Regions from separate parts of the Paraglaciecola sp. L1A13 genome, predicted to be linked through region 1. Evidence: predicted binding sites of a transcription regulator. Region 1 holds the regulator's gene; the other holds the start of a gene.
What was found. The regulator sigma-54, encoded in region 1, starts transcription at its own class of promoters, with help from an activator protein. The targets are predictions, from matches to a motif close to GTTGGCACGNNNNTNGNNT.
Positions count from the first base shown of each region.

Region 2: the regulator sigma-54 is predicted to act here: its motif matches at 10,923-10,941, upstream of GQR89_RS07645 (DUF1328 domain-containing protein).

Region 1 covers NZ_CP047024.1:4,277,194-4,292,445, forward strand. Annotated here, with positions in the region: gene GQR89_RS18025 (zinc ribbon domain-containing protein YjdM) at 1-307, opposite strand, end outside; gene GQR89_RS18030 (hypothetical protein) at 434-955, opposite strand; gene GQR89_RS18035 (lipocalin family protein) at 1,047-1,610, opposite strand; gene GQR89_RS18040 (GbsR/MarR family transcriptional regulator) at 1,876-2,442, shown strand; gene GQR89_RS18045 (hypothetical protein) at 2,650-2,946, shown strand; partial or broken gene GQR89_RS18050 (efflux RND transporter permease subunit) at 2,855-3,076, shown strand; gene GQR89_RS18055 (M28 family metallopeptidase) at 3,174-4,262, opposite strand; gene GQR89_RS18060 (TlpA disulfide reductase family protein) at 4,445-4,927, shown strand; gene GQR89_RS18065 (DUF4266 domain-containing protein) at 4,933-5,172, shown strand; gene GQR89_RS18070 (DUF3570 domain-containing protein) at 5,163-6,458, shown strand; gene GQR89_RS18075 (FAD:protein FMN transferase) at 6,617-7,498, shown strand; gene GQR89_RS18080 (DNA/RNA non-specific endonuclease) at 7,654-8,424, shown strand; gene GQR89_RS18085 (HPr family phosphocarrier protein) at 8,484-8,762, opposite strand; gene rapZ (RNase adapter RapZ) at 8,759-9,604, opposite strand; gene ptsN (PTS IIA-like nitrogen regulatory protein PtsN) at 9,606-10,049, opposite strand; gene hpf (ribosome hibernation promoting factor) at 10,065-10,352, opposite strand; gene GQR89_RS18105 (RNA polymerase factor sigma-54) at 10,378-11,871, opposite strand; gene lptB (LPS export ABC transporter ATP-binding protein) at 11,994-12,719, opposite strand; gene lptA (lipopolysaccharide transport periplasmic protein LptA) at 12,719-13,243, opposite strand; gene lptC (LPS export ABC transporter periplasmic protein LptC) at 13,284-13,847, opposite strand; gene kdsC (3-deoxy-manno-octulosonate-8-phosphatase KdsC) at 13,844-14,398, opposite strand; gene GQR89_RS18130 (KpsF/GutQ family sugar-phosphate isomerase) at 14,398-15,252, opposite strand, start outside.
Region 2 covers NZ_CP047024.1:1,814,852-1,830,103, reverse strand. Annotated here, with positions in the region: gene rimO (30S ribosomal protein S12 methylthiotransferase RimO) at 1-171, shown strand, start outside; gene GQR89_RS07695 (DUF2721 domain-containing protein) at 174-623, shown strand; gene GQR89_RS07690 (SDR family NAD(P)-dependent oxidoreductase) at 675-1,430, shown strand; gene GQR89_RS07685 (amidohydrolase) at 1,451-2,311, shown strand; gene GQR89_RS07680 (hypothetical protein) at 2,422-2,883, shown strand; gene GQR89_RS07675 (S-(hydroxymethyl)glutathione dehydrogenase/class III alcohol dehydrogenase) at 2,937-4,055, shown strand; gene fghA (S-formylglutathione hydrolase) at 4,055-4,918, shown strand; gene GQR89_RS07665 (M14 family metallopeptidase) at 5,026-7,737, opposite strand; gene GQR89_RS07660 (aminotransferase class I/II-fold pyridoxal phosphate-dependent enzyme) at 7,915-8,199, shown strand; gene GQR89_RS07655 (YHYH protein) at 8,469-9,686, shown strand; partial or broken gene GQR89_RS07650 (2OG-Fe(II) oxygenase) at 10,016-10,625, shown strand; gene GQR89_RS07645 (DUF1328 domain-containing protein) at 10,726-10,887, opposite strand; gene GQR89_RS07640 (CsbD family protein) at 11,226-11,423, opposite strand; gene GQR89_RS07635 (MmcQ/YjbR family DNA-binding protein) at 11,666-12,127, opposite strand; gene GQR89_RS07630 (YHS domain-containing (seleno)protein) at 12,341-12,874, shown strand; gene GQR89_RS07625 (phosphoribosyltransferase) at 13,055-13,612, opposite strand; gene GQR89_RS07620 (lipoprotein-releasing ABC transporter permease subunit) at 13,768-14,979, opposite strand.

The sequences.
Region 1 (15,252 bases):
TCATCGCTCCTACGCCATCGATTTTACAATCAATATCGTGATCACCGTCGACTAACCGAATGTTCTTAACTTTGGTGCCGACTTTAACGACCAAAGAAGAACCTTTCACCTTTAAGTCTTTGATAACGGTAACCGTATCGCCATCTGTTAAGGTATTACCATTTGAATCACGAATAACTGGCGTTTCATCGTCAGTCGATTCTTGACCTTGCGCCCACTCATGCCCACATTCAGGGCAGATATACATATTACGATCTTCATAGGTGTATTCAGAATTACACTCTACACAATTTGGTAAACCACTCATGGTGTGTCCCTATATTAGCTAAAACGATGTCAGCATCCCGAGGCTAGAACGATATTTTGCCCATAGCCGAGCAGATGTAGGCGTTATTATCCACATAAACTATAGAAATACCAAATCGACGTAAGGTTATGCTTGGGCGCGTTGATAAGTTGCGGTAGAAGGCGCGACACCAAATAACGCATGGGTTTTCTGGCCCTGTAATGAAACAATGATCGCTAATAGAGAAAAATGGTGGATTGCATGACTCGAAACAAATAGTAATTCACGGCCCAACGTTGAACTAACCTGATTAACATAAGATTGTTCAACTGACGTCTCGGCTAGTACACTTAACTCTGCTTGCATATCATTTTGGTATACATCCACCAACCACGCTTCAATATCATTCCACGCTTGCAGTGCGAACGTCGTTGATTTCGCCACGTCTGACTGACGATGGCGTAAATTGTAGTCGACTACGCCAGCGTCTATTCCTTGTTTAAGCGCTAGGTAATGATCAATAACATGGCGCATATGCGCACCTGCGCTACTCATAACATGGGGAGCCATCTCTTGTTGATAAGCATGATGGGATATATGATTTAAAAATGTCTTGGCTTGCTCAACGGTTTCTAAGTGGCTTCGCAATGCCTGGCTATCACAGAGCATATTTTTCCTGTTACTTCAAATAATCTATATTTAACAGACCCATATTAAGGGGAGAATATTTCATAAAAATATCATGTCCTTATTACAGTCCTCATTGATTGACGAATATTAACTTTTCGGTATCAAACCCTGCCTTGCGCGCCTTGCTTAATAAAGTCTGTAGGACGTCAGGTGAAAGTTGCGGTTGACGGGACAAAATCCAAAAATAATCTCTATTCGGTCCGGTGATCATCGCATACTCATAGCCTTGAGTGTCTAACGAAAAGATCACATAACTGGCATAAAAGGGTCCAAAAAAAGATACCTTTAAATGCCCTACTTGTTCATCGTCAACGAAATACGCTTTACCTTGGGCTTCATCCCACACTTGTTTTTGTTGATTGAACCCTCGATTAATAACGTTAACGCCACCGTCTTGTTGCATACTATATTCAGCGGTTACTTGGTCTAAACCTTCCTCGAATGAATGATCCAGTCGAGCAATTTCGTACCACTTACCTAAATAACGATTCAATTCAAATCCGGATACAGGTTCGATACCATCGGGAATTGACGTACAAGCACTAGTAGAAAGCATAGCCATCAGTAAACCCAAACGGAAAATAGACTTTGGTAGCAAATTAGCGCTAATTGATAATGGCAGTTGAAACGTCATCTCATCACTCCTTTCCAGTTAAATAATCAATTTGTAATAGTAGATTTGCTCTAATACGAATTAAACCATCACTTTGGTTTGTTTGCAGGAAAATAGCGTCAGCTTATAACAACAAAATAGAACTGACATATGCACACTCAACATTAACTCTTAGTGGTATTAATGTTATCGACTAGTAGTAACTTAGCGCATATGCAAAGTTGACAAATATCTACCACAGGTTTAATTTCAGTAGTTACTGAAACTTCTATAAGAAAAATATTCTATGCAAATGACCCCAATGATCGAATCATTTGTTATGCACTTTGGGGAAATGGGCAGCCGCTGGGGCTTCAATCGTACCGTAGGGCAAATGTACGCTTTGTTAGTTATCAGTGAGAACCCCCTAAGTGCCAATCAAATTGCCGAGGCTTTAAGCGTTTCCCGGGGCAATGTCAGTATGGGTTTAAAAGAGCTACAGTCTTGGCAATTGATTAAACAACATCATATTCCTGGTGATCGTAAAGAATATTACCAAAGTGCGGGTACCATATGGGAGATGGCCAATAGAGTATTTGAAGAACGGCGCAAACGCGAAATGGATCCAACCCTGACCTTACTTCGAGGCATTATCCTTGAGAGCCCAGAAAATCAAGAGGAAGTGTTTGCCCAGCAGCGCCTGCAAGAGATCCATGATCTATTAGAAACAATCAGTAAATGGACAAGTGAATTGCAACAGATGAATCCTGACACACTGGGCACATTAATGAAGTTAGGTTCAGGCGTGGGTAAAGTCATCGATATGAAAAACAAATTGATTAAACCATCGAAAAAACTCGAAAAAAAACCATAACAAACACACACGGGTCATATTGCGACCAGAGAAAATATTGGTAACACTTTGCTCCGTTCAAAATCGCTAGAGGCGTTTCACCGCGACATGAAGTTTGTTAGAGTCCGCCTGCGTTTTGTGGTTAGGGCTTTGATAATATTAACCGACACGAATCAACAGTAAATATTGTTAAGCTAAAGAGAGAAATTCAATGTCATTGCTTACACTATGCTAATTTTGATTGCCCTGCAGTCATTAGCGACTGTGGCAAAAACGCAAGAATTTCATCAAGTTAAGTCCGAGCATCTGGCACTTATTCATCAACTGGCGCCTGATCATCAAAGCACATCGTTAATAAACGTCAATAACGATGCACAGATTCCCGCCGCTGTAATACGAGTCACGCCACAGAATTCGTCAAACGTAATGGCCAGCAATGACGCGATTGCGCCCAGTGTTGATGACCGCACTGGTTGCCAGCTTAGGTTTTGTACCCATGGCATTAAACGTAGGTACCGAGGCTGAAGACCAGCGGCCACTTGCTACAGTGGTGATTGGTGGAATAATCTCATCCACCATACTCACATTATTGGTATTACCCATTTTGTATCGCTTGGTGCACAAAAACGATAACAACCCTAATGAGTTAACATAGCATTGAAGTTTGATGCTTAACGCTTAACTAACAAAATAAAGAAGAGGCCTAGCTAACACTACTAGTTGGCTCTTCTTTATGTATCGTCATATCAAACTCACTTCATCAACTTATTCATTGTTTCTTGATCGCGCAACGCACCAACGATCAGTGCTACGTTGGCTTGAAGTTGACTATTTAATCTTCCGGCAAAAATAGGATTAAGACGTTCTAATCGGTCAAATTCTGTGTGCCAAATTTCTCCCCACTTTGTTTCGCTATCTGGTTCACAGCTGCCCAACGTTGGTTTTGAAAAACAACTCCAGAATGCACTGTTGGTGGTTTGAGAATATCCATCTTTTCCGCCTTTGCCTTCAATATCCATATTCGTAGCCTCAATGTAAGCGATAGGAATACCGCTACAAGCAAACGCTTGATGATCTGACCAATCGCCCGTTTCGCCTTGAGCAAACGCATCTGACTCGTCATGCAGTGTGAAAGCGACCTTAAGATTGGCCCGCGTCTGCGCATAGGTAAGTAGGGCATCGCGGAAGTTTCCACTGGTATTCAAATTCGGCTGAGCAACGTTCTTGCAGCTAAAGTTAGTACTTGATGCGCTGTGTATATAGAGCGTGTCACCCCCTATCACTGTATCTAAATTCAGCATTGCGACCACATTTTCGCGTTGGCCAGAAGCGAGTTGCTCTACGTAATGTTTAGACCCAAGCTTGCCGACCTCTTCACTGCCAAAAAATACCAGTTTTACACTAAATGGAAGGTTTTTTAGCTGACTTAGATGCTCGGCAACACTAAGTAAAACAGCAACACCACTAGCATTATCAGTCGCCCCCAAACTGCCTTGCTTTACACCGGTAGAATCAAAATGGGCACCGATAACTATTTGCTTTTCGCTACGTCCGGGGATCAATGCACTGACATTCGCCGACTGACCTGAAAAATCATCTAGCTCAATGGAAAAATTTTGTCGTTCAGGTATTAAATTTAAGTCCCGCAATTGCTGACTAATATAGTCAGCGGCCTGCTGCTCTTCAACTGAGCCGGCCGGCCTTGCGCCAATACCATTTTTTTCGCCCGCAAGCGCGATTAAATGCTTAAGTGTACCAAACGATTCTTTCTCTGCTCGAGTATCAAACGACGCAGTCGTAAGTAACAATCCACCTATGGCTAAAACGTAATACAACTTCATGTTGGGGTTTATCTCAGGTGCAAAACGCGCATGATAGCCACCCACATAATATTTTACTAGTCAGTAAATTCTAGCCTTATCTCACGAGGTATTTTAATCGCATGTTATTTAGTTAAATTAAGTATGCCTTAAGTTTCACTTATTAATGTATGTGCAAATCATTTATATCTTTGAGTCTGATAATGCGCTTTTTTATAGCCTGTTTTGTATTGTATTTGGCGAGCTATGCCAATAACGGATACGCGTCCGTTGCACCAAATTTCTCCCTTACGGTAAATTCCGTGCCGGTCGAGCTCAGTGAATTGAAAGGTAAAGTTGTTTATATAGACTTTTGGGCTTCTTGGTGTAAGCCCTGTCGACAGTCTTTTCCTTGGTTGAACGATATGCAGCAAAAATATGCCAAACAAGGCTTAGTTGTGGTCGCTGTCAATCTCGACACAGAAGCTGAATTAGTCAACGCATTTCTAGAAAAAATTCCAGCTAACTTTCCTATTGTTCTCGACCCTGATGGGGAAATCGCGCAGCGCTACGAGCTTATAGGTATGCCCAGTAGCTACTTAATCGCTAGAGACGGCAGTGTCCGCTTTAGTCACAAAGGCTTTTTCAGTGCCAAAAAATCGGCCTATGAACAACAACTTGTCAGCTTATTACAAGAATTGGAGTAATCATTATGCTTAGTAAACCTACTATTAATCGCTTGCTAGTCGCCTCAGCGCTAGTTGCTACTTTAGCTTTAAATGGCTGTGCCAACTTAGGCGTCAAGCCGTGGCAGCGCGACCTACTTGCCAAGGACGAAATGGCACTTGATGCCGAAGGCATCGATTTAGGATTAGATGACCATATTTATTTTAGCAAAGAAGCCACTAGTGGTGGTCGTTCATTTGCTGGGGGGGGCTGCGGATGCAACTAACTAAAAGTAAAAATCTTAGCGTGTCACTGGCAGCAGCAGCCTGCGCGCTTTTGAACGTTGGCGCACAAGCGGAAGAAACACCAGCAGAGGAATGGAAGTTCGATACGGCAATATTGTATTACGGTGAAACAGACCGAGTACAGCTTGCTGAAGGCGTATTCAACGCCAATAAAGACTTTGGCGATCAGCGCATATTTAATGGCAAAATTGCCATTGATACCCTTACTGGCGCATCAGCATCAGGCGCGGTTGCCCAGCAAGAAGCCCAAACATTCACGCGTCCTTCCGGAAATGGCCAATATGTGGTGAATCCAGAAGAAACACCCCTTGATGACACATTCCAAGATACCCGTGTGCAACTCAGTGCCCAGTGGACTCAGCCCCTATGGGAGAATATGACCGGCAGTACAGGGGTACATTTATCAAAAGAGTACGACTACTTGTCGTTAGGTGTGAACGGTTCACTAGCGCGTGACTTTAATCAGAAAAATACCACTGTATCCGCTGGCGTCTCTTACCAGTACGACAGTATTGATCCGGTTGGAGAAGCACCTGTTGGCCTATCCAGCATGGTGGTTGATACAGGTCAGTTTGCTGATGAAACATTATTTGATACCGCTTTCGATGCGACCCGTACTACTGATAGCAAAGACAAAAATACGGTCGATTTACTGTTAGGTGTCACCCAAGTTATAAACCGACGCATGCTAATGCAGTTTAACTACAGCTATTCAGTTGCAGACGGTTATTTAACCGACCCCTACAAGTTATTAAGTGTGGTTAACAGTGAAGGGATCACCCAAGACATTCTGCACGAAAATCGCCCCGATAAGCGCACTAAACAAAGTTTTTATTGGCAGACCAAATATGCCTCTGATTACGGTATTGCGGATGTATCTTATCGCTATGCCACAGATGATTGGGATATTGATTCTCACACGTTTGATTCGAGATTCAGAGTGCAACTAACTGACAACAGTTACCTGCAACCGCACTTTCGTTATTACCAGCAAAGTGCTGCAGATTTTTATCAACCGTTCTTAGTTGAGGGGTCGTTGTTGCCGTCAGTTGCCAGCGCTGATTATCGTTTAGGTGAAATGACGGCATATACCGTAGGCCTTAAATATGGGCAAACTATGGACAATGGCCGAGAGTGGGCCATCAGATTGGAGTACTACCAACAGAGTCCTAAAAATGCAGGCTTCGACGAGCCAGGTGCACTTCAGGGCTTAGATCTATACCCGAGCATTGATGCTGTCATCGCTCAGGTAAGCTATAGCTTTTAGCGCTAGTATTTCATAATGAATTTGGCTCAGGGTATACTGTCTGCTATATGTTTACTTACTTTAGCAATGATAGAACTGCCAACTAAGGTGAGACAGTCTTGAGCCAAATCCCAACGTTATTCTCAAAAGGTGACTATTTTCACGGTCACTTTTTTTGCATGGCTAGTCCATGTGAGCTGTTAATTGAAACCCAAGATCAGTTATTCGCCAATCATCTTCTTCAGCAAGTAGTTGCACAGACTAAACGTATCGAACAAAAATACAGTCGCTATATTGCCGGTAATCTTGTTGATCGAATAAACCACAGCAATAACAGTTGGGTGCAAATAGACCAAGAAACCCACAGGTTACTGGCATTCGCGCAAACCTGCTTTGAGCTCAGCGATGGCATGTTCGATTTAACATCTGGCGCACTGCGAAAAATATGGGACTTTACCGGTAAAGGACAGTTTCCAAGGCCAGAACAAGTCGCTAATATAATAAAACACATCGGCTGGCAGCATATAGAATTTACCGAACAACATATTCGTTTACCCTCTGGTTTCGAATTAGATTTTGGTGGTATAGGCAAAGAATACGCAGTGGATGCTGCGGCCAAGCTTTGTACTGAACTTGCGCCTACTGTTTCAACATTGGTTAATTTCGGCGGCGATATTCAAGTCACTCAGCCCAGACGCCATCATGCTTATTGGCAAGTCGGTATTGAGAGCCCTCAGCTTATAAATGCCTCTCAACAAGTAGTGCCCTGCCAGCAAACAGAAAACGCTGACCAAGATACTCACGCTATGGTAAAGATAGCCTCAGGTGGCTTAGCCACAAGTGGTGACGCTCGACGCTTTATTATTCACAACAACATACGCTATAGCCATATTCTAAACCCCAAAACAGGTTACCCTGTAACCGGTGCCCCGCGCTCAGTGACAGTCGCAACAGACTTTTGCATTCAATCCGGCATGATAGCGACCATGGCCTTACTTCAAGGGAGCGAAGCCGAACATTTTCTACAAGCCCAACAACAAAAGCATTGGTGTTACTGGTAGATATCTGACAGGAAGCCATTCATCAACGTCCTTATCCTTTTTCATAAGTCCTTAAATTTGCTAAATAATTTAATATTAATATCACCGTCCCAAGGATATTTTGCTGTATCATTTTGTTATTGATGTATTTGTAGAGAACGCTAAGAGCGCTGTAAATGAAGTCCTACGTATTAATACTTTTGGTGTTTGTAACAAATACCTTATACGCTAACGTGTGCGGCCAATTTAACTGCCCGACTGGTGCACCCATTGAAAATGATGTGATCGAACGCCCAATTTATATATTAAGCAACAATCACGACACCAAATTTGCCGATTGGGCTGCTTACCAAGTCACGCCAGAAACGATTGATGGGCCGAGTCGTTCACGTAGTTGGCGATCTGATCCCGAAATATTAAGCCAGTTCACTTTAGAAACTGCTGACTACAAAGATGCCAACGCTGTTATCCGCACGGACCGCGGGCATCAGGTACCTCTTGCGAGTGTGAGCAATACCAATGATTGGCGCACGACAAACTATTTGTCGAATATCACCCCGCAAAGCTCCAATTTAAATCAAGGCCCTTGGGTGAGGTTAGAGTCAGCAATACGGAACTTAGCACGAAGCGGGAACACTGTTTACGTTGTTACCGGCCTCTTATATGAAGGATTTTTTGCCGTATTACCAGGCGCAGATGAATCACATGTTGTTCCATCTGGCTATTTTAAAGTTGTGGCTATGATCACCAGCTCAGGATACGTGCGAGCATCTGCCTATGTTATGGAACAAAACAGCGCGCGTGCCGATAACTATTGCATGAAAGAGGTCACGATAGACAATGTCGAAAGTCGCAGTGGTTTAAATATATTCCCCGCAATGACTGGCAGTAAGGAATATACAGTGGAATCCCGTCTAGGAGGGTTGAGCAGCCTGTTAGGTTGTTAAAACATTAGCGATTAATGTTAGGGATATTATTCAGGCTTAAAAAAATACACTAATGAAGTCTATTCACTTTCGTTAAACTTACCCACAATGAGCTTTTCTACTGCTTCCATGGCTTGTTGGGCATCTATGCCTTGTGAAATAACCAGTACTTCTTTGCCCTGACAACTCTCAAGCATCATCAAGCCCAGTACACTGCTAGCAGAGGCACTTTTATCGTCCTGCACTATGGTCACTTCAGCGTCGAATTGATTGGTCAGCTTAACCAATTCTGTCGCTGCTCTGGCATGCAAGCCGAGCTTATTTACAATGAGTAAAGTCTTTTCTAAACGCTCACTCATCGATTGAGTTCTCGATGGCGAATTTGTACATCAGGATGCGAAGCACTAAAAGTCTTGGCAAGCATTTCAACCACGTAAACCGAACGATGTTGACCGCCGGTGCAGCCTATCGCAACAGTGACATAGCTGCGATTATTACGCTCTAAATGTGGCAACCAAGTTGAAATCAAATTTTGGATTTGCCAGATAAATTTAGTCACTATGGGTTGCGAGCCAAGAAATATCTCTACTGGCGAATCGAGACCGGTCAACGGTTTTAAATCTGGTTCCCAATGTGGATTCGGCAAAAAACGTGCATCAAATACGTAATCTGCATCTTTGGGAATACCATGCTTAAAACCAAAACTTTCAAACACCAATACTAAACGTGAACTTTTTTTACCTAAAATACGTTCGCGCACTAATTCAGCAAGCTGATGAATCGATAGTTGGTCAGTATCTATGTACAAGTCAGCACGCTCAGCAATAGGCGCCAGTAATTGGCTTTCTGCTTGAATAGCACCAGCTAACGATTTGTTCTGTTTTGATAACGGATGTAGGCGACGCGTTTCGCTAAAGCGTTTGATAAGTACATCATCGCTAGCATCTAAATAAAGAATGGTCATTTCCCACGTCGAAGGTAGATAATCAAGTATCTCTACCAATTCATTGGGATCTTTGGGGAGATTGCGCACATCAATACTGACCGCCACTTGGTCATACTCATCGACTACAGTATGGGTCAACGTAGGCAACAAATTGACTGGGATGTTATCGACACAGTAGTAGCCCAAATCTTCCAACGATCTTAATACAACGGACTTACCTGAGCCTGAGCGACCGCTTATAATAATAAGTTTCATATCAACTGAGTACCTGAAATAGTGCTTGGTCAGTAGTCGCGCTACGCAATTCCTTCAAGACATCTTTATCACTGAATTTTTTGGCGATCGCGGATAAGGTTTGTAAATGCTCGTTGGCCTTCTCTTCAGGCACCAATATCGCGAAAAATATGTCCACAGGCATATTATCGATAGCATCGTATTGAACCGGAGGTTGACAAGTCACCAGCACAGCTAAGGTAGACTCAAGACCTTTTATACGGCCATGGGGCAACGCAATACCACCACCAATTCCTGTACAGCCCACCTTTTCTCTACTACTTAAGCTGGCCAAAATAGTGGCTTGGTCTATCTCAACAAGGTGCTGAGAGGCCACCTGACTGATGAGCTCTAAGATGCGTTTTTTGCTAGAACCCTGAACTGCGCATAAAACGCAGTCAGGGTGAAGAATACTTGAAATTTCCATTATTTACCTGATGGGTTAATGGCGCTTAACTTTCTCTTTATGCTTAATGACTTGGCGATCGAGCTTATCTATTAGCCCGTCTATCGCGGCGTACATATCGCTGTGTTCCATGGTTGCAAAAACATCTGCTCCATTCAAATGTATCGTAGCTTCAGCTTTTTGGTTCAGCTTTTCTACATTGAGAATGACGTGAACATTGTTAATTTGATCGAAGTGCCGCTCTAGCTTGGTAAATTTAGTATCAACATAATCTTTAAGTGAATCGGTAACATCCACATGGTGACCAGTAATATTAATTTGCATAACGCCTCTTCCTTCTTTAATCAGCCTACAATAGGCTTTTTCGTTGGTTCGACGGGGGTATCATAAGAGATTCCCGGTATTTTGCTATCGTTCGCCTAGCAACCATAATGCCTTGATCAGCTAACAATTGAGCAATCTTGCTGTCGCTTAACGGCTTACTGGGTTTTTCAGCCGCGACCAATTTCTTAATCAACGCACGTATTGCAGTTGATGAACATTCTCCGCCAGTTTCGGTAGCAACATGGCTAGAGAAGAAATACTTCAACTCAAAAATACCTCTAGGGGTATGCATATACTTTTGCGTGGTAACACGAGAAATAGTCGACTCATGCATCTCAACCATTTCTGCTACATCATTCAATACCATAGGCTTCATCATTTCTGGACCGTGTTCAAAAAAGCCCATTTGCTGTTGCACTATACAGTTTGACACTTTTAATAACGTATCGTTGCGACTCTCAACACTTTTAATAAACCATTTGGCTTCTTGCATGTGTGAGCGAATAAATTGACTGTCACTAGTATTTTTTGCTTTACGACTCATGGCCGCATACTGCTGATTTACATTCAACTTTGGCAAGCTGTCGGGATTGAGTTCGACTGTCCAGCGGCCATTCTTTTTGCTCACCGAAACATCAGGTATTACATATTCTGGTTCGCCTTTTATCAAAGCGCTACCTGGACGTGGGTTTAATGTCTTGAGTAAGCGCATTACTTCGCGTAAATCATCTTCTTTTAAACGTGATTTACGCATTAACGTCCGATAATCCTTACTGCTCAGTAAATCCGCATACTCACCGATCAGTGTTTTGGCTTCTTCTAACCAAGGCGTATCTGGCGCAAACTGACGTAACTGAACCAATAAACACTCCTGCGGAGTGCGAGAACCTGAACCGATAGGATCAAACATCTGAATCCGTTTTAGCACGCATTCAACTTCATCAAGTTCTATCTCTTCATCATCCATACTCGTCAGTACGTCTTCAACACTCATGGTCAAATAACCAGACTCATCAATAGAGTCAATAATGGCCGTCGCTATCGCCACATCAGTATCGCTAAAATGTGTTAAGCGCATCTGCCATAGCAGGTGATCTTGAATATTGTCAGTGGTTTCCCCCTGAAAAATTTGCTCATCGTCGCCTGCTGACCCACTCGAAATACTTGATGCAGGAGCGGATGACGCACTGATGTATTCATCCCACGTGGTATCCATGGGTAAATCTTCGGGTATATCATTTTTTTCTAGGGCTTCACTTGCATCAATATTATCGCTGCTAGTTTCGACGATCTCATTGTTGTCTTTAGACGCAGGATCTAACGAATTATCGTTAAGTGCACTGTCGCCAGATTCTTGGTCAGTAGGCTCTTCTATCTCCAAAAGCGGATTTGAATCCAACGCTTCTTGAATTTCTAGCTGTAAGTCCAGCGTAGAAAGCTGCAACAAGCGTATAGCCTGCTGCAACTGCGGAGTCATAGTGAGTGATTGACTAAATTTTAATTGTAAAGAGGGTTTCATTTACTTCTTTATTATGTCCGTTGCAAACTATCTATATGCTGTGGTTGATTCAATTTGACTGTATTTGTCTCACCAAGCGCCTGATAAATATCTCGATAAAAAGAGTGGCTGTTTCACAGTAACTATAGCCTGAATTGTTCACCTAGGTATACATCTCTTACACGTTGATCACTTAATACTTCTTCGGCTGTACCGGAAGCAATCAATTCACCTTGGCTGACAATATACGCCTTTTCACAAACATCGAGTGTCTCTCTTACGTTGTGGTCTGTTATCAAAACACCAATGCCACGATCACGTAAATGCTGAATAATTTTCTTGATATCATTAACCGAAATAGGGTCTACACCAGCAAAGGGCTCGTCAAGTAAAATAAATTCTGGGTCAGCGGCAAGGGCACGCGCTATTTCTACGCGCCTGCGTTCACCGCCTGACAAACTCATACCAGCGCTGTTTCGAATATGATTAATATTGAATTCGTCTAATAATGAATCTGCCTGTTGCTCTCTTTGGTCTGTCGTTAGCTCTTTGCGCGTTTGCAAAATAGCCATTAAATTCTGATACACAGTCAACTTACGAAAAATAGAAGCTTCTTGAGGCAAATAGCCAATCCCTAAACGTGCCCGCATATGCATTGGTTGCAAGGTAAGATCTTGCTGGTCGATGCATATTTCGCCTTTGTCTAGGGGTACAAGTCCCACTATCATGTAGAAGGTGGTCGTTTTACCCGCGCCATTGGGACCGAGCAAGCCCACAATTTGGCCCGTAGAAACTTCAAGGCTTACATCCCGTACAACCTGCCGAGACTTGTAGGATTTAGCCAAGTGAGTGGCTCTTAAGGTCGCCATTATGGATTTACGTCCTGTTTAGGTTGGTCAGGTAAGTCGCTTGCCTTATTTTCTTGAGGCGTTTTCTTGTTGTCAGAAGCCGCTTTTTTTGAAGGCTGAAAAATAGTGATCACTCGGCCATTACCTTCATTTTCGCCTTCTCCTTGAGCAACGATTTGCTCAAGTTCCATATTAAAAGTAATCGACTCACCTTTAACACTGCTATTATTTTGCTTTAATTGCGCATTTCCCTCTAGGGTAAGGGTGCGTAAATCACGACGATACTCTATCTTATTCGCCGACGCTTCAATACTACCACCGAGTTCCTGTTGCTGAGAGTATTTGGCTGGGCTGCCAGTCGCGATAAACACTTCGTTTCCTTCGCCTTTGCTGGCATCGACTTCCACTTCATCTGCGTAAACATTCAAGCTGCCTTGATTGATATGCACATCTTCACGAAAAATAGACTTTTTGGTTTTTCCATCACCAAACTGAAACTTCGAGTCCACTTTTATAGCTTGTGTAAAATCCTCTTTGCCGGCCAAGCTCAATGGGGAAAACGTCAATGTTGCTATGGCAACTACGCTAAGGCCGAGGTTGATAAATGGTTTGCACATGATCAAGTAACTCATATTGTTGGGTAGATAAATTGGCTTTAAGACCGTTGCTGTTAATCACATAGTGCTGACCGAATATTTGCACGGGTTGGTCAGATTCCATGGTTTTGTCTATTAAATTTATTTCGATAAAGTCAGTACGAATGGTACTAGCAAATCCTTGCTCGTCCTGATTACGTATCTCAACATTATTTTCTAATTGAATACGGTTATCTTCGTACAAGGTACCGTCTTTAGCCGACACTTGCCACGGAGAAGCCTGTGATTCTACAAATATGGTGTATTGCGGCTGTTTAAAAAGCGTGAAACCAAGCATTTCAAAGTGCTCCATTTTGCTCGCAAACACCTGATGACTTAAACGCCCATCTTTATCGAATAACGTGCTTAACATCTCACTAGCCTGATAATTAGGCTGCCAAGCGGTCTCAGTTTCGGTTTGTGGAATCATATCCTCTTCGGCTAACCAGTCAGGTAAGTTAGTCGCAATGACTAACAGGAACAAGCCGCCAATGCTGAGTGTGAGGCGATTCATACACTACTTCCGGTAACTTTGTGTAGCTTACCTTTGGCATGTAAAATAAGATCACACACTTCACGAACCGCACCAAAACCACCATTAATCTGTGTAACATATAACGCCTGTTTTTTCACAAATGGGTGGGCGTCAGCAGTAGCAACACCTATATGACTCAGATTGAACATGCCAATATCAGGCATATCATCCCCAATGGATACGGTTGCTTCTTTGCCGATTTTCAGCTGCTTTTGCAGAGCGTCTAAAGCATCATACTTTTGCTCACAACCTTGAATAATATGCTTGATACCCAGAGCAGACATTCGCTGATGGACAATTTTAGATTCGCGACCAGTAATAACAGCCACATGAACCCCGATATTCAGTAATGCTTTCACGCCAAAGCCATCGCGAGTATGAAACGCTTTAAGTTCTTCGCCTTGGTTGCCCATATAAATACGACCATCAGAAAAAACACCATCAACATCGCAGGCCAGCAACTTGATACGCGAAAATTTGTCCATCAACGACGACGATTTGTTTCCATATAGGGTATTGATGTCGCCCATTAAATCACTCCTGCAGACAATAGAGTCTGCATATTTATCGCCCCAACGGGCATATTTTGTTCATCGACAATAAACAACGAACTAATTTTTCGTTTTTGCATAACATTCAATACTTCAGCAGCGAGGGTATTCTGTGAAGCTGTTATGCAGTTTGCTGTCATTACGCTTTCAATACGAACGGTATGAATATCAACCCTCGCATCAAGCACCCGGCGCAAATCACCGTCGGTGAAGATACCGAGCAGTCGTCCGTCCTCAGCGACAATACCAGCCATACCAAGTCCCTTGCGAGAGATCTCGAGCAACGCTTGGCTAATAGTCTGGTCTGTTGTGACCAAGGGTAAAAAATCTCCTTTACACATGATGTCATCCAATTTGAGCAAAAGCTTACGTCCTAAAGACCCGCCAGGATGTGACAAGGCAAAATCATCTGGCGTGAAACCTCTAGCATCGAGCAGTGCTACCGCTAGCGCATCTCCCATCACGAGTGTAGCAGTAGTGCTCGCCGTAGGGGCTAACCCCAAAGAGCAGGCTTCTTTTTCAACTTTGATACATATGTTGACGTCCGCATATCTGCCTAATGAGCTTAGCGGATTGTTGGACATAGCGATAATCTCAATACCTCGACGTTTTACCACGGGTAATAACGCCAACAGTTCAGATGTTTCACCTGAGTTAGAAATAGCCAACAAAACATCTTGTTCAGTCAACATACCTAAATCACCATGATTGGCTTCTGCTGGGTGCATGAAAAAGGCGGGGGTGCCTGTACTGGCCAGCGTTGCCGAAATCTTATGACCGATATGACCGGATTTTCCCATGCCACAAACCACAACTTTGCCTTTACAATTTTT
Region 2 (15,252 bases), 2.5 Mb from region 1:
GAAGGCGCTATTGGTCGTAGTTTTGCTGACGCCCCTGAAATCGACGGTTTAGTCTATTTAAATGGCGACGTTACGCTCAAACCTGGCGATTTAATTACTGCCACAGTGGAACATGCTGACGAGTACGATTTATGGGCCTCACGCCCAGTAAACAGCGATGTTAGTCGTTAATAGTGGAATCTTCGATTTCTGATTTGGCTCAGGTTATTCAAATTGTCGTCGCACCGGTCTTTATGTTGACCGGTATTGCGGGCTTCTTAAATGTTATGTCTGGGCGTTTAGGCCGGATAGTTGACAGAGCGAGGATCATTGAAAGGCGTGTAGCCATTCTCAAGAGTCCAGAAAAATTAAAAATCTCACAAATTGAATTAAAATATTTGTGGCGCCGTATAAAAATTATCAATCGCTCAATCGGCATGTGTACTGCTTCGGCACTGTTTGTGTGTGCGGTGGTATGCAGTTTATTTATCGGCGAATTTTTAGTCGTTGATTTGACCAAAACAATCGTCATCTTATTCGTTATTGCCTTATTGCTACTTATCAGCGCATTGATTTCATTTTTAAAAGAAGTGCAGCTGGCCACTCGCACATTGAAAATGGGTAAAGAATTTCATGACGATTAGCTTAATTCGTGTGCAAAGACTGCACCGAACGCACGTATTTTTCGAGGTATTATGACTACGCAAACAAATCACGGGGTTTGTATCGTGACCGGCGGTAGCTTAGGTATTGGTCATGCAATTTGTCGTCTTTTTGCTGCAAAAGGTTACCAAGTAATCAACCTTGACTTACAAGCGCCTCCAGATGATTGCAATAATATTCAATGGTTACAGTGTGACGTATCCCAAGTTGCACAAGTACACAGTTCGATTGACAGTGTCATCAGAAAATATAGCAAGGTAGATTGCTTAATATCCAATGCGGGCGTGCATCTGTCAGCAAATATTGAGCAAACCAGCGAAGACGTATTAGATCGCATGTTCGCGATTAATGTGAAAGGCGCATATGCAGCCATCCAAGCGGTTTTGCCGAGTATGGTGAAGTACCAAGCAGGCTCAATTATTTTGATGGCGTCTGATCAGGCCCTTATCGCTAAGCATAATTCCTTTGCTTACAACCTGACAAAGAGCGCACTCGCGTCGATGGCTAAAACGACTGCCCTTGATTATGCCAAGTATAATATTCGCGCGAACGCCGTTTGCCCCGGCACAATCGAAACGCCCCTTTACCATAATGCTATCGATAAATATCTTGCTCAATCTGGTCGCGACGCCACCGAAGTGCATGCAGAAGAAGCCGCGTTACAGCCCTTAGGTCGATTAGGTCAACCTGATGAAGTGGCGCAGTTGTGTTACTTTTTAGCCAGTGAAAACGCGCAATTTATTACCGGTAGTTTGCAAGTGATTGACGGCGGCTATACAGCCCAATAAACATAAGGTAGCGGTTGACAATGGATATCATTGATCCCCATTTGCACTTATTCAATCTTAAACAAGGTCAATACGATTGGCTGCAACCGTCCAACCCACCTTTTTGGCCTGATAAAAACAAAATCAATCAAAGCTTTAGCCAACAAGATATTAGCCTTGCGCCCACAAATAAGCTTGCTGGTTTTGTACACATTGAAGCCGGGTTTGATAATACTCGCCCTTGGCGCGAAGTAGACTGGCTTGAGCAACATTGCACCCTACCCTTCAAGAGTGTGGCGGGCGGTGATTTATCCAATGAGAACTTCCCTAGCACACTGGCGAAACTGCAAACTCGTGTATCTGTAATTGGTCTTCGCCATATCCTAGATGATGATGCCAAAACACTGCTGAGCAACGCAATATTTCAACAAAACCTGAGCCTACTTGCCGAGCACCAATTAAGCTTCGACGCACAGTTTTCACTGCAAGATGAGTGGGCAACCCAAGCACTGTGCAACATATTAGATAACCTACCGCAGTTGCGCGTGATCATTAATCATGCAGGCTGGCCACCTAAGCTGGAGCAAAGTAACGAATGGCAACAATGGAACAAACACCTCAATAAATTAGCCCGGTATCCGAATGTCGCAATAAAGTTATCGGCTTGGGAGATGCAAAATCGCGCTTACACGCCTGCCGATATGCTGCCCTCCTTGTCCACTTGCCTTCAAGCAATGGGTGACAAACGCGTTATGCTCGCCAGTAATTTCCCGTTAACACTCTTTAGCTGTGCATACTCCGAATTGTGGCAAATATACACGCAAAAGCTAGGTTTAAGTCAATCGTTTAAGTCCTTGTTATTACATGACAACAGCGCATTTTGGTACCGGTTTAACGATTAACATGTCGGCTTTGATATGATTTTATTTATTCACCATACATGTCAATTGTACTGCCCGTGGCAAAGCGTTTAGACTGACTGCTGATATTTTAAAAAAGTGAGTTAATTTAAGTGAAAACACACCTCAAGAACGTGTATAAATGGCCCTTAATCTTACTCGCGGTTGGTCTGTTCGGCTGTGCCAGCAATGAGCCTAAACCCATCGAAACCACAGATCATTTCACCAGTCAGCTTGGTCCTTCCGGCGAGACACAGTTTGCATTTGGTTTGTCTTGGTTTAATTTGCCCGAGGAAAACCCAAGCAGCCCAAGCGGCAGGCGAGAAGGTGGGCGTGATGGCCGACGTGACAGTGGAACCCAAAGGCAAAGCTCACGCCCGATTGGGTCGAACTTTAATCCTCAGCCAGACAACGAAACAAAACTCGCATTGGAAGACAAAGCCGTGCGTAACCTGAAAAACACCCTAGAAAAACAAGATTTATGCCCCAATGGTTACACCATCGATGACATTATTTGGGAGTCAAGGCGCATCCGGTTAATGGGCGCATGCAAATCCGTGTTATCTCAAAAGTAAATTTATCAGGCCTGTATTTACCGGCCTATTTGAATCAATAAGGATTAAACAATATGCAAAGCATTAAAACCCGCGCTGCGGTAGCCTGGGCAGCTGGCGAACCCCTGTCGATTGAAGAAGTTGATTTGATGCCGCCGCAAAAAGGCGAAGTACTTGTTAAAATTATCGCTACTGGCGTGTGTCATACCGATGCTTATACCTTATCCGGCGATGATCCTGAAGGTATATTCCCTGCTATTTTAGGTCACGAAGGTGCCGGTATAGTTGAAGCCATAGGCGAAGGCGTTACCTCGGTTGAAGTTGGCGATCATGTTATCCCTTTGTATACCCCTGAGTGTGGCGAATGTAAATTTTGCTTATCTGGAAAAACCAATTTATGCCAAGCCATTCGTGCTACCCAAGGCAAAGGATTAATGCCTGATGGCACCACGCGTTTTTCTAAAAATGGCAAACCTATTTATCACTATATGGGTACATCAACATTTGCTGAACATACCGTAGTAGCTGAAATTGCTCTGGCCAAAATTCCCAAAGAAGCACCTTTAGAAAAAGTCTGCTTATTGGGCTGCGGCGTGACCACCGGTATGGGCGCTGTTACCAATACAGCCAAGGTTCAAGAAGGCGATACAGTTGCTGTATTTGGTCTTGGCGGCATTGGCTTATCAGTACTAATTGGCGCAAAAATGGCTAAAGCGGGCCGTATTATCGCGATTGATGTAAATGAAGATAAGTTCAAAATTGCTAAACAGCTAGGCGCTACCGATGTTGTTAACCCAAAAGATTACGACAAATCCATTCAAGAAGTGATCGTTGATATGACCGATGGCGGCGTTGATTATTCGTTCGAATGTATCGGCAACGTAAATGTTATGCGTTCAGCACTTGAATGCTGTCACAAAGGATGGGGCGAATCAGTCATTATCGGCGTAGCAGGTGCAGGACAGGAAATATCCACTCGCCCATTTCAATTAGTGACTGGGCGCGTTTGGCGCGGCTCAGCATTTGGTGGCGTAAAAGGCCGTAGTCAACTACCTGACTATGTTCTACGTTACATGGATGGTGAATTTGAGTTAGACACGTTTATCACCCATACCATGCCGCTAGAGGATATCAATACCGCCTTTGATTTAATGCATGAAGGTAAGTCTATCCGTTCAGTGGTGCATTATTAATGAATACGCTCACGGCGCTTACCGAAACAGCAGCGAACCGTTGCTTTGGTGGTTGGCAAAAACGCTTTAAACATCAGTCAAGCACATTAAACTGTGAAATGACGTTTAGTGTGTATTTGCCTCCAGCGGCCGAGCAAGGAAAAACCTTACCCGTCGTATACTGGCTAAGTGGTTTAACCTGCACCGACGAAAACTTTGTTACCAAAGCGGGCGCCCAGCGCATTGCTAGCGAACTGGGTATTATGCTTGTTATGCCTGATACCAGTCCGCGTGGTGAATATGTACCCGATGCTGACGATCAAGCCTATGACCTAGGTTTAGGCGCAGGATTTTATATCAATGCTACGCAAGCGCCTTGGTCTGAGCACTACCGCATGTACGATTATATTGTGGATGAACTGCCCAGCATTATTCAGCAAAGCTTTAATGTACAAGAAAAAGCAGCAATTGCCGGGCATTCAATGGGCGGTCATGGCGCATTGATGATTGCTTTGTCGAATGTGAAACGTTTCACCTCGGTTTCAGCCTTTTCGCCAATCGTGAATCCCGTTGCCTGCCCTTGGGGACAAAAAGCCTTTAGTCATTATTTAGGGGAGGATAAGCGTGAATGGCAACAATATGATAGCTGCGAGTTAATGCGCCAACAAGGTCAGTTCTTACAAATCCCCATGCTTATCGACCAAGGGTTAGCGGATGATTTTTATGAAACGCAAAAATTGGCCAAGCCTCTGGAAGATGTTGCACAGGAGATAAACTATCCAGCAGAATTTCGCTACCATGAAGGCTACGATCACAGTTACTTTTTCATCAGTAGTTTTATTGAGGATCATTTGCGCTTTCATGCCAAACATTTAGCAGAATAAGCCCAGTTAAATCACGCTATATAGTGCAAAAAAAAATGCCAAGTGCTTAGGCCGCTTGGCATTTTTATTTTTAACGAACTAAGGTCAAGTCAGCACTCGCTGCGCCTTTATTTCGCTACATGCGCATGAGCAGGCGCGCTGAAAATAGCATTCAGCAACATCACATTTAAGCCGTCAAGATAGGCTCGCGTGGTGGGCTCTTGCGTAAAGGCGATAACCATTCCATTGCCACTTGGTTGGTGAATTAAAAATGGTTTATATGCCAACTGCTTTTTGTTTTCTTGCCATAAATAGCCACTTGCCAATACTTCTTTTTCTCCTTTGAACCAGGCTAAATTTTTGCCTGAGGCTAAGCGAATAGGCGTAAATATATCATCACCGTAGACCAAACCGACAACGTCTGACGGAATACCAGCAGTTAACCAGTGTTCTTGATCGACTTCTACATTCGCCAATATTCCAGCGACAAAATCAGGACTCTCTTCTAGGTTTTCGCTGTCCTTAACCAAATCAGCGTGTTTGCTGTAGGCTTTTCCCTCGACCGTCGATGCCTTATCTTTAGTATCTGGGACTTTAACGCTACTTTTATCAGTTATCGCTAATTCACGTTTTACATCTAATAAACCTATATCTGCATCCGCTGCAAAACGTGTTGCACTGCCAAGGGTAATAAGTACCCCGCCCGATTCAACCCATCGTTTTATATTATCAGCACCCGCTTTACCTAAGCCATTTTGATATCGCCCAGCAGGTAAAATAAGAACTTGATAATGACGTAAATCAGCGTTCGCCAATGTAGCAGTGCGAATCGCGTTAACCGGATAACCGAACTGTTGCTCAATAACAAAACGGGTACTACCCGCACTTAACGATGACGTAGGTTCGTCCCACGCCATGGCAATTTTAGGAGCGCTCATCAGGTAAGTATCATTGCTACCAAAACTAGGGCCATCGGTTACCCAACTCGTATTAACGCCATCGACCAACGCACCACTTAGAGTGGCCAAATTTTGTACCTTTGTCGCGATATCACCATCATTTGTTGCAACTTCTATAATTAAGCTGCCAGCGGGGTAACGCTGTTTATCGTCTAAAATAAATGCACGATCGGCAGTTTTAATAGCCACACCTTGGCGCAACGCTGCGGTCAAAAACCGCCCTGCGGCCATATCACCCCAAGGCACGATGTAGGCAACAGACGCATTCGGGTTGGTCACTTTACCTTCTAGGGTATCGCTCATTGTCACCAAACGATGATCCCCTGATACACCTTTGCCGCACGTATCTACATCAAGGTTGTACATAAGGGGTAACGACCAACCCGTAACATCATAAATTTGATCACCAAGCTTACGATCACGGCGACGCTCTTGCTCTTTGATAAACGCTTTACTCATGTCTACTTGCTCAGTAAACGTGGTTTTCACAAAACGACCACGAGGTTGTGCGGTGTCAATGTAATAACTGCCAGGCGCATAAGTTTCACCACACAGCTTCACTTTATCAGTGGTTTGGTAGACGTTCACCCCGTGCTCTGTCATCAATTTAGCGAGTTTGAAGTTACCAGCACGGTCTCGTTTATTAGGCAGAATGAACACACGCTCTTTTTTGTCTGATTTACCCGCATCAATGGCGTCTACTTGATATTGGTAATAATCCTTAAGTAATTTCGTACGATTATTGGCGACGGTTTCAGCTGTCGACATTGACGCTACAAAATGACGCAATACCGTATCTTCATAACGTAAATTTTTGCCGTCCAATCGCCGAAATATCTCACCTCGTGACGACGCCACTTCATAAGTTGAAGCCGCGGCCCCATAAAATGTTGGCCAGCTATCACCGTAACCTGGATAGAACGCATCGAATATATCGCGAGTAAAATAATCAAACCCATTGGCATCAAAATGCTTGGCATTATTGCGCCCAACTAAATTGATATTTGCGATCTGTGCTTGTGTCATATGCGGATTGATTGGCTGCGCCGACGGAGCAAAATAATAGCTTTCATCTCCGCCCATTTCGTGTAAATCAATGACGACCAATGGGCGATAGTGATTCATGCTGGCAATACGACCTTTGGTTTCAGGCTGAGTAATAGCTAACCAATCGCGGTTCATATCAAATAAATAATGGTTTGCCCTGCCCCGTGGCCAAGGTTCATTGTGCTCAGCGGTTAATCGGTCACCGCTGTGCTCCATACCCACAGTAGAATAGTAGTTCGCAATAAAACGACTGCGACCATCTGGGTTTTGCAGAGGATCAATAAACACAATGCTGTTTTGCATCACATTTTTGACCGTTGCGTCATCTTTGCCAGCCAGTAAATGATAAGCCGTCATCATCGCGGCATCCGTACTGCTTATTTCATTACCGTGCACACTATATTCTAACCACACCGAAGCAGGTAAATCGTTTATTAGATTTTTAGCTTTGTCTTTATTGGTAACTCTAGGGTCTGACAAGGCCTGCATGCCATCGGAAAATTCTGCCAAGTTAGCGATATTTTGCTCACTGCCAATAGCAGCAAATATGAGTTTTCGTCCTTCCCATGTTTCACCATATTCAAATATTTTAATGTGCTTAGGGGCGGCTTTCTGCAGTGAGTCGAAAAAACGCAACATATCACCATGAGACGTAATACGTTGCCCGACGCTATACCCTAATACATCTTGAATATCAGGAATGCTGTTGTCGTATTGCACGTCAGGCCAATTAGCTAGTGGGCTATCGGTGGATTTATCTGCGGCTGCAGCTAACGCAACAAAGCACGTCATGGTGCTGACTAACAGTGGTTTAATAAGGTGTTTTAGAATCATTTTGTTCCCTGCGTTTATGTGTACTTTTATTAGTCATTGAGGCGACTTTTATTATTCATAGATATCATACCCAATGTCGCCTTAGAACCTAAGAGATTGCCCAATAAAAATCGTAAGTAAATTGTAATAAACCACCCAGTGTCCTATTTAGACATACGTTTCCACAGCCAGATCCTAATGTTTCTGCAAGCGCACTTACCCCCACTGGCACACGTTTTCGCACCAAGCGGTGGGCTGGTTTTATGGCTGACACTGCCAAAGGTGAATACTCAAAAATTAGCCGCATCACTTGCCCAACAAAATGTCTATGTCAAAGCGGGTAATCTGTTTTCAACCACAACGCTATACAAGGATTGCTTGCGCATAAACATGGGCAATATTCCCAATCAATCGTTTCTCGCCCAGTTGCGATTAGTATGTGAACTAGCCAGCATACAAGAAAATAGTAATAATAAAGGGTAAGCAAAAAGCGAAACATATCTGCGCTAATTCTGCACACTTGATGACTAAGTAGCGCACCAAAATTACGTTATAATCCCTTATCGCAAACTCTAATCAATAACCGAACTTATGTTTACGCTAGCGTAACCGTAGGTGCCCCAATTCGTCTCTTTGAGGCCAAACCAACTCGTTTTATCACAAGGTAATGTATGACAAGCCGTCAATTATTAAATCCTAGGAATATAGCGTTCACACGCTTTGGCAAAAACATATTTGCTGGAGCAGGCAAAATGGCATTCGTCGCACTGAGCGCACCCTTATGGTTATCCGCCTGTGACAGTGAAACCACCAGCACCGAAGTACCACATTCAGCACAAATCGCCAATGCGTCGCAAGTGGATATAAACTTATTTAGCGTAAATGCGTTGGCCAAACAACCCGAAATTGTTGACTGTACCTTAGAAAATGGCGATGACGCCCAGTGTGCAAAACTGGTAGTGAAGTATCTACCTGATAATTTAGAGATAGGCCCATTTTGCCCCAAAACGTTAGACGATAAAGGTGGCATATGGGATTGGGATGGCACAAAGGCAGGTCTATACCGATTAGATAAAGCCTTTCTGACCATGTTAAATGAACAAGGCTATACCTTTTACGATGAAGACGGCACAGTTCATATTGTTGATAACGCCACGTCAAAACCTACAGTGGATCATGCCTGCATTCAGGTATCAGAAGATCAAGACGTTAAGATCACCCTGCTTATCCCCACCACTCCAGTTATGGCGCTTAAAACCTCGCGTTTAGGCGTAGTATCAAAAGTGGGCATTGCGCTCGCTGGTGTGCCAATATTTTCTGATGCCCCCAGTGTGAAGCAAACTGGTCACTTACCAGCCCTTGATACTTGCGCTGGTCACGTTGACCCAGGCGGCTGGTATCATTATCACGGGACTTCAAGCGATATCGATACCGTGTACGCCCATGCACACGTGAACGCCAGCTGTACTAACCTGGCCCAAGACCCAGCAGCGCTGTTTGGCTATGCCTTTGACGGCGTGCCCATTTACGGCAGCGTTGATGCAAATAACGTGATACCTACAGACTTAGATGAATGTAACGGCCACACTGGTGTCATCAGTAATAGTGATATCAGTGCTTATCACTACCATTCAAGCAATGAGTTTCCTAACTTGCCCAAATGCCTCAAAGGTGTGGTAGCAAAGAATAACTTTTCGACCACTGCGCAAGCAGGTATAGGCGCTCACCCACCAGCAGGGACTAAAATCACGCGTAACGAACCACCAAGAGGCGGCAGCCAACACCCGGGTAATATGGCTCCTCCGGGTTTTGAACAAGCAGCAGAAAAACTGGGCGTTTCACAACAGCAATTAATGCAAGCCATGCAAGATGCTGGCGGCCCAGAAGCAGATTTGGCGATTGTGGCCGATAAGTTAAACGTTAGCGAAGCGGCATTAAAGTCGGCTCTACCAGAGCGCCCAAGACGATAACTACGAGAAACTGCGATGGCATCAATAATAGCGTTATCGTTATTATTGATGCCGCATAAATGCTGTTACCGCTTTTGAATCAAACCGCTATGCAAATTAATGCACGTCCTCTCTCTTTTAATACGACCAATCAAACCCTGTCCGAGCGTTATCAGCACTCCTACCCCTCCCATACAATTCCACCTATTTTGATCAATCAATTATATACAAATTCTAAATTCTGTTTGCCCTAACAACCTCATTTATTTAGCATATCAGGTGTAATAAATTAACGTCCTCGCCAAGGTACGAACGATCACCTAGCAATCTATTTGAAGTTAATTTAAATGTTGTCACGTAATACCTTACAAGGCGCGAGCGCCAGAACGTTACCTTCTCGAGAAACCATGCTTTACCGTGCGTCGTCTGTACAGAAATTTTGGACCACTAATCAAGAATTATGAAGCAGTCGTGGCAAGACCCTACATCAGAATTAGCAGTAAGGGATTTTTTGCAAGAAGTCGCGCATGACGTTTTCCAGTTTCAATTTTTCGATCCCATGCGTGTTGCAGACTTGAGTGGTTAACTTGAAAATGTATGGAATGTACAGATCCCTCTACGCCCGCCCTATAAAATAGTGCTGGATCGCCGGAGTGCCATGCTCGATCGCCGTTCAGAAGGACATCTGGCAGCACCCAGCTTTCAAACTTTGTACCGTCAACTGATGATCAGTATATGCGACCGATTGCTCGTATGCTGTTTCCAGAAATAATAGGCTACGATTCTCAGGCGTTTGGCTTTTCAATTAATTACCAGCCAAACACAGATAATTCGATTCGCCCGCACACAGATGCCTCCTCAATGACTCTTAACATTAATTTAAATCCGCCAGCAGAGGTATTTACCGGCTCAAATGTCGATTTTTATGACCGAAGCACAGGCAAAATAAAAGGGGTCGCGACTACTCTCGATAGATACCGGCTGGGAGAATAGAAGGTTGAATGAGCAAACGAACAAAAAAAAAGGCTGCACACCGGCAGCCTATTCAACAATAAATTAGCTAGACTTTCCTTCGGCCCATGACCACTGAAATAACCAGTAGTATGAGAAATACGAAGAAAATAATCTTTGCAATGCCGGCTGCAGAACCTGCAATACCGCCAAAACCTAACACTGCTGCAACCAGTGCTATAACGAGAAAAATAACAGCCCAACGTAACATACACATTCCTTATCATGATTTATGGACTCTAGGTAATGCTTCAATTATGCCAACGGAGCTGAAAAGTTTAAAAACCAAGTATTACGTGGCCTAGAAGCGTAAGTCTAACTATCATCACATTGAGAGGAGCATCTTAGCTCTGAATATATTTATTACCTTAGTGTAAAATTTTCACGGGGCACAATGTATGGTGCAGCGCCATCAAACTGACTTTTTGGTGAGATATTTAGGATGATGTCGTAGGTGAGCATAAACAAGAAAGCGCGTGTTGAAGACACTTCCCGTTATTGTGGGCTATCTTCGTCACGCGCTTTTAAAAAGGCTTTTGGCAGTAAACGTTATTTGCTATTGAAGAAGTCGTCTACCTCGCGCTCCGCTTCTTCCTTGGACTTGCCGTATTTCTCTTGAATTTTTCCAATTAATTCTGTGCGGCTGCCTTTCATTTTATCTACATCATCGTCAGTTAAATCACCCCATTTCTGCTGGGCTTTACCTTTCAACTGTTTCCAATTTCCTTCAGCTTGATCTTGATTCATACATATCTCCTATATTGGGAAAATTATCTGAACACTATGCTGTGTACAGAAGTACTTCACAAGTTGAACAGCAATCAACGTGCCACTGCGGGGATTGTTGGCTAACACTCGCGAGTGTTTGAGATATGTTTTGCCCAAGTATGAGAAAAAGGCAAGGCGTCTGGCGGCACCCAGCCTTGTTACGTTGGCTATTAAGTAGGCTTTCACGCCCCCTCCCATCAGGAAAAGTGATCGCGAAAAATCTATAAATGGAGCAAAATCGACACTTGGTCTTTTTTCAGCAACTTATTGACCACCAACATGTATGAGTTATCGATCATGCGCTTAAGCTCACCTTGCGGTAGGCTGCCATCCAATTTAACTGTATTCCAATGTTGCTTGTTCATATGATAGCCAGGCATGACCGCATTAAATACATCACGCAGCATAATGGCTTCTTGTGGATCGCATTTGAGGTTCATCCTGCATTCGTGCACTGGGCCAGCGTCGTTAGCAATTACTGGAGACTTAACGCTTTGGGCCTGCTTGCTCTTTTTGCCGATTATCGCTATAGCTAGCGTCGCATACATTTTGCCTTTAACTTTAAACACCGCCACATCAGGCCCAAACGGAAAATCTTCAGCCGTCTCAGGGAAGTCTAATAACCATTGGCGAGCGTCAGCAAATGCCTGACTATGATCTTGCTTACAGGAATGAATTTTCATATCGAATTACGCACAATATAGCCAGAATCATGGCCTTTTACTATAAACCTTATTTTAGATATAAACCTATTACAAAGCCCATAAGTTAACGCCTTTTCCCAAAGGTTTGCTTTTCATGTATGGAATATTTTGACTAATCTTTGCAATATTATTGCTACTCGCCTTGTCTCTACCAGTACAAAATAACAATTCAGCTGTAAAGGACTCTACAAGATGTTCAGCAATAAATTACTCAAACTCGCCGGTATCTTCCTGACGTTATATGTTCTAGCGATGAATGTGGCGTCAGCCGAATCAATAGACAGAGCCTCACTTGAAAAACAGGCCACGCTAGCATTAGGAGGATATGACGCAACAACGTATTTCAATTTAAGCGGCGCTCAAAAGGGTAATGATGCCTTTCAAGCGGTTTATCATGGCGAACGCTATCTCTTTACGAGTGAAGAGAATCAACAAAAATTTGCTAATAACCCTGCTCAGTATTTGCCTGAGTTTGGTGGCCTGTGTGCGCAATCTCTGGTGATGGAAAAAGACGTGATAGCCAATCCCGCTATTTACACGCTGCAAGAAGGCAAGTTATATATGTTCGTTTCCCAAGAAGCTCGCGCAGAATGGGCACAAGACTCAAGTAAAAATCTTGTTGCGGCAAATAAGCACTGGATGTTCGAGTCTGAAAAACGTCATGAGCAAATCGCGGCCAAAAAACGCTGGAAAACAAACAATACAGTTAAATTATTTAGCTTTTAAGCCATCAAATATAAAGCTATATAATAATGCCTAATGTGCCTGTCTAGATAACGCTTTGATTAGCTAAACCCTTGGCGGACAATGAATGCGATATAGGCGTTTTACCATTCGCTTATTCAGGCACAAAAAAAGGAGCATTAATGCTCCTTATATAAAATCTATGTGCTGGCTTGATATGCTTTACACCAAAATATCTCGTACGTTGGCCAAATCAGTTTTGCCATTAATAATTTCATCTGGTGTCAAACCTGAAATCTCATGAGGGAACACCAACCACTCTTCACTTTCATGCACAAAGTAATCAGGAACAATGTCCGTTTTATTATTTTTTGGCTTGTAATAAGGACACGCGATACGCACGTTTTTAGGCATATTTGCGCGAGATAGCTTCTTGATCTGAGTGATCAATGCATCAACACTGCGACCAGAGTCAAAGACATCATCTACGATTAGCAAGTCATCTTCTGCATTGGCATTTTCAATCAAGTAATGTAAACCATGAACCTTAATAGTTTTTGATTGTTGATCAATACCGTAATAAGAAGAGGTACGCACAGCGATGTGGTCTGTCTCTACTTTTTTGAAATCGAAATACTCTTGCACTGCGATACCAATGGGCGCGCCACCGCGCCAAATACCAATAATGAACTGGGGACGAAAACCGTCTTCGTATACTTTTGATGCTAAGCGGAATGAATCTTCTAATAACTGCTGAGCGGTGATAAATGTTTTTTCCATCGAAAAACCCTTTAAAGCGTGAACTGCCACTGATTGCTTAACACTACAAGCCAGCGTGCGAATATGAAAACATCGCCTATTATACACTGAAATTATGCAATAAGAGATGGGCAATATTGCATATTTATGACGAACTCAACACCATGCACACTGGCTTATTCGTATTTCAACGCGCTAGCAGGGTCGACTTTTAATGCCCGATATGCAGGATAAATACTGGCAACAAAACACAATAATAACGAAAACACGATGAGCATAACGATTTGATGCCAATGCATAATAATAGGTAAGCCCTCGCCGCCTGTGGCAGCCATAATCGGCACATTTAGTATGCTGAGTATATTGTTAAGTTGGCTGACCAGAATCAAGCCCCCTAAGACCCCAAAAAACGTCCCTTTAATACCGTTATATAAACCATTAAATAAAAACACCTTCATAATGCGCCCCCGAGATAACCCTTGGGTTAGCAATATCGCGATATCGCCTTTTTTCTCGGTCACGACCATGACCAATGCCGATACGATATTAAATGCCGCCACGGCAATAATCAGCAGCAGCATTAACGCCATCATGTTCTTTTCCATTTTAACCGCATCAAATAGCGGGCCTTGTCGTGTGCGCCAATCATCACTCGCCAGACCTAGTTCCGAGACCTTTTCTACCACCGTTTTATACTCGAATGGATCCTGTAAGAACAAGCGAGTTTGGGCGATACGGCTGACTTTATTACGCATAAGTTTGGCACTGTCTTTGATGTTCATCAGGATCACTTTGGCGTCAAGTTCAGAACCCACATCAAACACCCCAACAACAGTGAATAAACGCTGGCTGGGCATCTGACCAAATGGCCCAAACACACTACCTTGGGCTGAAATAATTCGCGTTTGCTCGCCTACTCGCAAACCAATTCGTGTTGCCAGTGCTCGCCCAACAACAATGCCGTAGCTGCCAGGGGTTAAATCGCTGATCTGCCCTACCAACATATTGTTGGCAATAATAGAATGCTGTCCGGTCACCTCAGGCTCTACGCCTTGGATCATCACGCCTTCTAAACTACGAGGCGATTGAATGACCCCTTCGGTTTCAATAAAGTCACTGGTAGCCGCAACGCCAGGCAACTGCCCAAGCGATGAAATGATCTCATTGTTAGCACCTCTCGTATCGACCACAACATGGGGCGCAATACCTAAAATACGGTCTTTTAAGTCACCTTCAAAACCGTTCATTACCGACAAAACAACAATCAAAGACATTAAGCCAAGCGCAATACCGATAGCTGAAAAAGCGTTGATAAACGCAATAAAATGGTTACCTTTAGAAGATTTTGCATAACGCAAACCGATAAATGCGGAAACAGAGTGAAACATGCTTGCAATAGACTCTTAGCCAAGGGTTAGGGATAATTCAGCGTTAACAATAACGATGCACGACAAACGCGATAATAAATAATCGCTTAACTCATGGTAAAGTAAAACGTTTTTTGAATAATACGCTCTGGTCATAGTGCAAACAAGGTTACAATGTTAAACCAACGCACTTAACGCAAAGAATCTTTGGAATTTATCTTATATTTCCCTTGGGTTAAGCTGGTCAGCGAGTTGCCGAGTAATTGATTAGGTAAAGGCCCTAAGTGGCAGGAT